DNA from 4 places in the Micromonospora sp. NBRC 110038 genome. Region 4 is predicted to be linked to each of the others. Evidence: riboswitches for the same ligand, from Rfam matches in the RefSeq annotation. Region 4 holds a riboswitch; each other region holds the start of a gene.
What was found. A riboswitch is a leader RNA that binds a small molecule or an ion and turns the genes downstream of it on or off. The one in region 4 is predicted to bind cobalamin.
Positions count from the first base shown of each region.

Region 1 (2,192 bases), on a different contig from region 4:
ACGGCCACCCTCACCGTCACCGGCAACCGCGTGGTGCTGTTCGGGGTGCAGGACCCGTCGCACGGCTCGGCCGCCGTCTCGGTCGACGGCGGCCCGGAGCAGACGGTCAGCTTCCAGGCGTCCGCCCGTCGGGGCAACGTGGCGCTGTACAACAGCGGCACCCTCACGCAGGGGCAACACGTCGTGCGGGTACGGGTCGTCGGCAACGGCCCCGTCGCGCTGGACCGGGCCACCGTCGTGTCGGCCGCGCCGGCCGTGGTGGCGCCGCCGCCCCCGGCGAACGGCGGGAACGGCCAGCAGGGCACCATCGTCGGCACCCAGTCCAACCGCTGCGTGGACGTGCCGAACTCGACGACGACCAACGGCACCCAGGTGCAGCTCTTCGACTGCGGGGGCGGCAGCAACCAGCGGTGGACCTACACGTCGAGCCGCCAGCTCCAGGTGTACGGCAACAAGTGCCTGGACGCCTACGGCCAGGGCACCAGCAATGGCACCACGGTCGTGATCTGGGACTGCAACGGCGGCAGCAACCAGCAGTGGAACGTCAACGCCAACGGCACCATCACGGGCGTGGCGTCGGGGCTCTGCCTGGATGCCAGCGGCGCCGCCACCGCCAACGGCACGAAGATCGTCCTGTGGTCGTGCAACGGCGGCGCGAACCAGCAGTGGAGCCTGAAGACCTCCTAGCCGGCCGCAACCCCGGATCCGGGCCAGCCCGCGCACCTGCGGGCTGGCCCGTCGTCCGGCCGGTGGCCCGCGGTCGCCGCTCACCCGGCGCGAGGGTGGGGTCACGCTGCGCGGCGACTCGCCCGACACATCATCTGGTGTTGCCATCTTCGCCTTGCGCCCATATATGGTGTCACCCGTAGCTGGTTCGGCCATCGGTCCACGGTGGTCGAGGCAAGAGGGAACCCGGTGTGATTCCGGGGCTGCCCCGCAGCGGTGAGTGGGAACGACCGCCGTCAACGAAGCACTGGGCCCGGCCGGGCCTGGGAAGCGACGGCCAGTAGGCACCGAGCATGACGCCCGCGAGTCCGAAGACCTGCCAGCGTGCCGCACGCGACGCGTGCGGCGGTCGAAGGCCGCGTGGGACGGCCGACGCCATCAGCCGGCAGCGGCGGCGGGTTGTGCCGTCGCGGGTGTCCGGCGGCGTCCTCCCGCGCGCCCTCGACCTCGGGGACGGGCTTGAGGAGGGCGAACATGAGCGCGACGCGCGAACAGGCGGGGCCGGGGCAACGCCGGCACGTCATGCAGGTCCGTAAGCGGGACGGCGACACCGAGCCGGTGGACGTCAACAAGATCGTCGAGGCGGTGCAGCGCTGGGTCGCCGACCTGGACGAGGTCGACCCGCTGCGGGTGGCGACGAAGACGATCAGCGGCCTGTACGACGGGGCGACCACGGCCGAGCTGGACAAGCTGTCGATCCAGACGGCGGCGGAGCTGATCGGCGAGGAACCGCAGTACTCGAAGCTGGCGGCGCGGCTGCTGGCCGCGTACGTGGCCGAGGAGGTCCGCGGGCAGGAGGTGGACAGCTTCAGCCAGTCCATCCGGTACGCCCACGGCCTGGGCCTGATCGGCGACGGCACGGCCGCCTTCGTGGCCGCCCACGCCCGCGAGCTGGACGACGCCGTCGACCCGGCCGGGGACCTGCGGTTCGAGTACTTCGGCCTGCGCACGGTCGCCGACCGTTACCTGCTGCGGCACCCGCAGACCCGGCTGGTGGTGGAGACGCCGCAGTACTGGCTGCTGCGGGTGGCCTGCGGGCTGTCGCAGACGGCGGGGGAGGCGGTCGACTTCTACCGCCTGATGTCCGCCCTGGCGTACCTGCCCAGCTCGCCGACGCTGTTCAACTCCGGCACCCGGCACACCCAGATGTCGTCGTGCTTCCTGGTCGACTCGCCGCGCGACGAACTCGACTCCATCTACGAGCGCTACCACCAGGTGGCGAAGCTGTCGAAGTTCTCCGGCGGCATCGGCATCTCCTGGTCGCGGGTGCGCGGCCGGGGCGCGTTGATCCGGGGCACCAACGGCAGGTCGAACGGGATCGTGCCGTTCCTCAAGACGCTCGACGCCGGGGTGGCGGCGGTCAACCAGGGCGGCCGGCGCAAGGGCGCGGCCTGCGTCTACCTGGAGCCGTGGCACCCGGACGTCGAGGAGTTCCTGGAGCTGCGGGACAACACCGGCGAGGAGTC
Region 1 is NZ_BBOL01000006.1:160,840-163,031, forward strand. Features, by position in the region: gene LPU61_RS21840 (glycoside hydrolase family 2 TIM barrel-domain containing protein) at 1-687, shown strand, start outside; cobalamin riboswitch at 854-1,065, shown strand; gene LPU61_RS21845 (ribonucleoside-diphosphate reductase subunit alpha) at 1,201-2,192, shown strand, end outside.
Region 1: it holds a riboswitch for cobalamin, as region 4 does, so the genes downstream of both, LPU61_RS21845 (ribonucleoside-diphosphate reductase subunit alpha) here and bluB (5,6-dimethylbenzimidazole synthase) in region 4, are expected to answer to the same signal.

Region 2 (2,192 bases), on a different contig from region 4:
GGCGCTGGGTACGCCCACCTGTCCGCCGCCGGCGCGACGACCGGCGCACCGACCCCCGACTGCCCGTGAGCCGTCCCGTCGCTCGCCTGATTCTCATTCGTCTGCTCTCGGGGAGGACCCATGTTTCGAATCGTCATTCGTAGGCGGCTTGCCGGACTGTTGGCCGCCGCCGTCGCCGCCGTCGCGCTGACCGCCGTCGAGCCTGCGCCGCAGGCCGCGCACGCCGCCGCGTGTACCGACACGTCGGGGGTCACCGTGGTGGTCGACTTCGCCGCCCTCGGCGGCGGGGTCCAGGTGGCCTGCGCCCTCGGCGACCCGGCGACTGGGCTGGCCGCCCTCCAGGGCGCGGGCTTCACCGTGACCGGAACCTCGCGCTGGGGACTGGCGTTCGTGTGCCGGATCAACGGCAAGCCCACCGCCGCGACCGAGCCGTGCGTCAACACTCCACCCGTCACCGCGTACTGGTCGTACTGGCACGCGCCGAGCGGCGGCGCCTGGTCCTACAGCACGTCCGGCGCGACCAGCTACAACCCCGCGCCGGGCAGCGTCGAGGGCTGGTCCTTCGGCGCGGGCGCCCCACCGAGCATCGCCGCTCCCTGACCCGTCGACCGACGTGCCGGGTGCCGGCCACCGCTCTGGCGTCACTCGACGTGCGGGCGGTACCGTGTCGGCACCCGGTTCACGCCGGGCACACAACTGCATACGTCCCGTGTGGGGGAAAGTCGGTTGAAGCCGGCGCTGACCCGCAACCGTGAGCGAGGCATCGACCCCGCGAGCCGGAATGCCTCGCCCGGGACGAGCGGCTTCCACTGTCGAGGTCTACAGGGTGAAGTCCGGGCCGCCGAGGTCCGTCCACCCCGCGCAACGCGTCGTCATGCGAGCGGGTGCCGACTCCTCGGCTGCGTTCCGGCGCCTTCACCGACCGCTCTGCGAAAGGCACCCCATGTCCCTGTCCCGGCACCGGCGGATCGGCACCGGTCTCGCCGCCAGCACAGCGGCGACCCTCGCCGCGATCGCCGCCCTGCCCCTGACCGTGGTTGCCGCACCGGCACCGGCCGACGCCGCCGCGGCACGCGAGGCAGCGTCCTGGTTGGCCGGTGAGGTCGCCGACGGGGCACTTCCCGGGCCGTTCGGGAGCCCTGACTGGGGCCTGACCATCGACGGAATCATCGCGTTGTCCGCGACCGGGGTGGCCGTGCCGACCCGGCAGGCGGCGACCGCGCAGGTCGCGGCGCACGTGCGCTCCTACAACAGCTACGACGACTGGGGCATCGAGGGCTTCACCGACGGCGGGGCCACCGCGAAGCTGCTCTACGCGGCCGCCGCCGCCGGAGCTGATCCCACCGACTTCGGCGGTTTCGACCTGCGGGCCGAGGCCCTGTCGCTGGTCGCCGGGGCGGACGCCGGGCATCAGCGGGGGCGGATCACCAGCCGCACCACCGCCGACAGCGGTCCGGACGCCAGCAACACCTTCGACCAGTCCTTCACGGTGCTGGGCCTGGCCCGCAGCGGCGACGTCCCGCAGGACACCGTCGACTTCCTCGTCCGGCAGCAGTGCGCGGCCGGTGGCTTCCGGCTCTACCCCGACACGGGGGACGGCCCGTCGCCGTCGTGCGACGAGCAGGCCGGCGCCACCCTCGACGTCGACTCGACCGCGATGGCCGTGCAGGCGCTGCTGGCCGCCGCAGACGAAGGGGCCACGGGTGCCGCGGCCGCGGCGGATCGGGGCGTGGACTGGTTGGTCGCCCAGCAGCATTCCGACGGGTCGTTCGGCGGCTCGGGGCCGACGACCGGCGCGAACTCCAACAGCACCGGCCTGGCCGGGCAGGCGCTCGCCGCCTCCGGACGCCATGCCGAGGCCGCCCGCGCAGCGGGCGCGCTCCGCGTGCTCCAGCTGACCACGTCGCACGGCGGCGCAGCCGCCGACGCGGGAGCCATCGCCTACAACGCCGAAGGCCTGGCCGCCGCTGTCGGGTCCGGGATCGACGACGTCTCCCGGGACCAGTGGCGTCGGGCCACCGCGCAGGCACTGCTCGGTCTCGCCCAGGTGCCGCTCGGCCGCATCGGCCTCGACCTTCCGCCGTCGTCGCCCGGGCCGACTCCAACGGGCACGGCCTCACCGACCGGAACGGCGTCCCCCACACCCACCGGGTCGCCGACGCCGACCGCACCGGCCAGCCCGACCCCGAGTG
Region 2 is NZ_BBOL01000009.1:458,661-460,852, forward strand. Features, by position in the region: gene LPU61_RS27600 (peptidase) at 1-69, shown strand, start outside; gene LPU61_RS27605 (hypothetical protein) at 121-600, shown strand; cobalamin riboswitch at 670-809, shown strand; gene LPU61_RS27610 (cell wall anchor protein) at 944-2,192, shown strand, end outside.
Region 2: it holds a riboswitch for cobalamin, as region 4 does, so the genes downstream of both, LPU61_RS27610 (cell wall anchor protein) here and bluB (5,6-dimethylbenzimidazole synthase) in region 4, are expected to answer to the same signal.

Region 3 (2,192 bases), on a different contig from region 4:
GACCGTCGACGAGCCCGGCGACGATCGTCTTGCCGTGCAGTGGGCCGGCTCCGGCGAGACGTCGCAGGTTGCCGGGCCCGGCAACGAGGTCCAGGCCGAGCGCCTCGACCGGCGTGTCCAGCAGCGCGGGCAGCGCGTCACCGAGTTCCCCGAAGTAGGTGGCGACGAAGATCCTCGGCCGCTGCCGCACGGAGCACAACCGCATGTAGGCATCGTGTAGCGCCTCGATCTCGGCCGTGGTGCGGTCGGCCACGTAGGCGGGTTCGTCCAGCTGAACCCACGTGACACCGGCGGCGGCGAGGGCACGGAGAACGTCGGCGTACACGTCGACGAGTTCGGCCATCCGATCGAATGACTCGACGCCTGGTGTGGAGGTCTTGGCCAGCAGCAGGAACGTGGCGGGCCCGACCAGCACCGGTCGGCTCTCGATACCCAGCGCGCGGGCTTCTCCGTACTCACGCAACGCCTTGTCGGGGTTCGCGGCGAAGACGGTGTCGGGTCCGATCTCCGGGACCAGGTAGTGATAGTTCGTGTCGAACCACTTCGTCAGTTCCAGCGCCGGTTCGGCGTCGACGCCGCGGGCCATGGCGAAGTAGGTGTCGAGCCCTGACAGGCCGAGTCGGGCGAAGCGTCGTGGGACCGCGCCGACGGCCACCGCCGTGTCGAGGACGTGATCGTAGTAGGAGAACGTGTTCGACGGGATCGCGTCCAGGCGGGCGTCGCGCAGCGTCCGCCAGACCCCGGCGCGCAGCGCGACCGAGGTGCTCTCCAACTCCGCGGCGTCGATGCGGCCCGCCCAGTAGGCCTCCACGGCCTTCTTCAGTTCACGGTTACCACCGATACGTGGATAACCGAGCACGGTGCTCTGACCGAATGTGGTGCTCATGGGTCCTTCCCTCGAAGCGTCCGAGGACTCACGCGAGGGCGGGAGGGAAGAGGCGCAGGGGCGCACCGGCTTCCGCCCCGGCCTTCCCGAGAGACCGTCAGCGGCGCACGCCGGCCGGCGTACGCGGTGCGGGCAGGTCTTCGGACTCGTGGGCATGACCTGTCCGGTCGCCTAATGGCCGTCGCTTCCCAGACCTCGCGGTCCAGTGCTTGATGACGGCGGTCGTTCCCACTCACCGCTGCGGGGCAGTCCCGGTCTCGCACCGGGTTCCCTCTTACGACGCCGCGACGCTTGAGCGTCACAGCGAACCAGCACTGCTGTCTATCCTAGGTGTCCAGAAGCGATCGGCGTTGGCGCGTCCCCCTTCGAGACACAGAGACATCGCGGCAGCAGCCTCGAGCTGTCCGACGGGAAGGTGACGAATGGGCAGTAGGATCGACAGGGTGGCCGTGCTCGTGGACGGCAGCGAATGGGTGGCGATTCGCCCGGAGGACTTCGAACGCCTCGACGCCTGCCGACGGCAGGTAGGCGCGACGGCTGCCCGCGCCACCCGGCTGGAGCACGAGGTGCGTCAGGCCCGGGCCCGGCTGGCGCGGATCGAGGCGATCGTCGCCGAAGGCGACTCCACCGACAGCATGTGTGAGCGTCTCACCCGGGTACTGGCCGGCTCGGATACGGCCCGGCCAGCTGTCAGGGGTCGAGAGGCGTGACGGAGTCACCCCTCAGCCGCTCGCGGTCGTGGTCGACTCCCCTGCCTTGAGTGCCCACGCGGACCACACCGGTGACCGGATCTGAACGACCCGCGTCGACAGGCTCCTCACCGCGGTCTTCTCTGTCGGACCACCGCCGGATGCCGGGGGTCGGTCAGCTGTGTGCCGTCATGCGTGGATACCGCCCGGTGAGAAGGTGGTCGCCGAGTTCCCGGGCCTTATATGCGACGGGGTCGTGCAGGGTGAGCGTGCGGGCGTCACGCCAGAACCGGTCGAGGCCGGTGGCGCGGGCCGTCGCGCGCGCGCCGGTGAACTCGAAGATCCTGCTCGTCGCCTCCGTGGCCAGCCGGCTGGACACGACCTTCGCGGCGGAGACGGTCAGTGCCGTCCGGCCGCGTTCGGCCGGGGTCAGGGCGGGGCCGCGGGCGTCGGCCTCGGTGAGGGCGCGGGTCGCGTGGTCGGCCAGGAGACGCGCTGCGGCCAGGACTGCGGTGAACTCTCCGTAGCCCGTCAGCACGTGGGGATCATCGACGGCTTGCCCGAGTCCGCTCGCGGGCCAGGGGCGCGAACGCTCGCGGGTGTATCTGGCGGCCTCG
Region 3 is NZ_BBOL01000009.1:453,771-455,962, reverse strand. Features, by position in the region: partial or broken gene metE (5-methyltetrahydropteroyltriglutamate--homocysteine S-methyltransferase) at 1-886, opposite strand, end outside; cobalamin riboswitch at 1,000-1,214, opposite strand; gene LPU61_RS27590 (hypothetical protein) at 1,330-1,596, shown strand; gene LPU61_RS27585 (acyl-CoA dehydrogenase family protein) at 1,751-2,192, opposite strand, start outside.
Region 3: it holds a riboswitch for cobalamin, as region 4 does, so the genes downstream of both, metE (5-methyltetrahydropteroyltriglutamate--homocysteine S-methyltransferase) here and bluB (5,6-dimethylbenzimidazole synthase) in region 4, are expected to answer to the same signal.

Region 4 (2,192 bases):
CCGGCTACAGCCAGGGGCCGCTGCGGCAGATGAACTGGGTGGTGCCGCTGTACTGGGTCGTGCTGCCGTCGAAGTAGCTGTAGCTGGCACGCACCGGGTGGCCGAGGTTGCTGGCCGGGCAGGTGGCGAAGAGGGTCGACCCGGCGGTCGTGAAGGTGCCGACGCTGCCGGAGTACCAGGTGATGCTCCAGGTCGTCGTGCCGGCGCTGCTGGCGTCGCAGTAGAACTGCGACGCGCCGGACTCGCAGAAGGGTGCCGGGGCGGCGGCGAGGGCCGGGGTGGCACCGGCGGCGAGGCCCAGGACGGCGAAGACGGACGCGGCCAGGACCTTGACGGTGGTACGCATGGAACTCCTCCCAACGTAGCTAAGTGATGACTCAGCGCTACGCCAGCCTAGCCGCCACATAGACGTACCTGAATTAGCTGTTCGGTCGGTCGGTCACCCGTTGCGGCCAGCGGTCGTGGTGCACCGCCTCGGCGAGGGGCCGGCGTCGCCGCCACCCGTGCCGCTCCAGGTCGGGCACGGTCTCCAGGTGCGTGACCGGCCCGACGCAGAGCCAGGCCACCGGCCGGATGCCGGCCGGCACGCCCAGCAGTTCGGCGAGGAACGGCTCCCGGTAGAAGGAGACCCACCCGACGCCCAGCCCCTCGGCGGTCGCGGCGAGCCAGAGGTTCTGGATGGCCAGGCAGACCGAGTAGAGGCCGGCGTCGGCGATGGAGTGCCGCCCGAGCACGGCCGGGCCGCCGCGCTCCGGGTCGTACGTGACGACGATCGACAGCGTCGACTCCAGCACCCCGTCGATCTTGATACGCGCGAACCGCTCGGCCGCCGCGCCGTCCAGGGTGGCGGCGAACGTGGCCCGCTCGGCCTGCACGTGCCGGTAGAACCGGCGGCGGACGGCGGCGTCCCGGACCAGGACGAAGTCCCACGGCTGCGAGTAGCCGACGCTGGGCGCGGCGTGCGCGGCGTCGAGGATCCGGTGCAGGGCGTCGGCCGGCACCGGCTCCCCGGTGAACTGGGCCCGGACGTCCCGGCGGCGGTGGATGGCGTCGTAGAGTTCCACAGGCAGGCTCCCGCTGCGCTCGGCCCACCCAGCGGGTGGGCGGTCGACGCGAGGCCGGTCTTCGGACTCCCGGATCGACGCCTGCCCGTCCGCCTTCCCAGCCGCACGGCCAGTGGCTGCGCTCCTCGCGCGTGGACGGTGGCTCCCCGGTCACCGCGGCGGGCCCGTGCCGGATTCACACCGGCTTCCCGATTCTCCCCGCACCCGCGGGGCACCTCGCATGATCGTGCCGCCGGCGATGCTAACCCGCGTCAGCGGTGCAGCGTCCGGCCGGGCAGTTCCCCGTACGTGGTGAGGTAGCGGGCGGCGAAGCGGCGCGGGTCGGCGAATCCCCAGCGCGCGGCGGTCGCGGCCACGGAGGTGCCGTCGCCGGGCGTGGCCCGGGACAGTTCCTGGCGGGCCAGGTCGAGTCGCACCCGGCGCAGGTAGGCCAGGGGGGTCGTGCCGAGCTGACTGCGGAACGCGAGCTGCACCGCGCGGGGGGTGGTGCCGGCGGCGCGGGCGATGTCGACGAGGCCGATGTCGGTCCCCGCGGTGGACTCGATGAAGGCGATCGCCCGGCGCAGGGTCCCCGCGTGGGCGTCGGCCCGGTCGCACGGCCGGTCCTCCCGGAGGGCGTTGCTGGGAAACGCGGCGAGCGTCGCCGCGGCGAGCAGGCGGCCGAGGCCACCGAGCACGAGCGGGGACGCGCCCGGCGCGCCGCCGGCGGCCATGACCGACTCCGCGTACCGGACGGTCTGCCGCCACCGCCACTCCGCGTCGGCGCGGATCGGCCGGAAGCTGACGAACCGCAGGGGTGCCAGCGGCCGGTCCGGATCGGCGCGGGCGACCTGGTCGATCAGCGAGAGGTCCAGCAGGACGCAGGTCACGTCCAGGTCGCTGGACCACGAGGAGCCGGGCAGGTCGGGCTGGTACAGCACGGCGATCTCGCCGGGGCCGACCAGCTCGTCGACGCCGTCGCAGCGGCGCCCGAAGCACCCCCGGCGGGGGGCGGCGAGCAGGACGTAACCGAGTGGTTCCGCGTTCACCCGCAGGTCGAGGGCGATGCTGATGTCGTCGATGCAGAACGCCCCGGCGTTCCACCGGTCGTGGCGGAGCGGAAGCCCGGTCGGCACGGCGGCCAGCCGC
Region 4 is NZ_BBOL01000005.1:68,007-70,198, forward strand. Features, by position in the region: gene LPU61_RS18625 (hypothetical protein) at 5-346, opposite strand; gene bluB (5,6-dimethylbenzimidazole synthase) at 420-1,064, opposite strand; cobalamin riboswitch at 1,099-1,298, opposite strand; gene LPU61_RS18635 (helix-turn-helix domain-containing protein) at 1,316-2,192, opposite strand, start outside.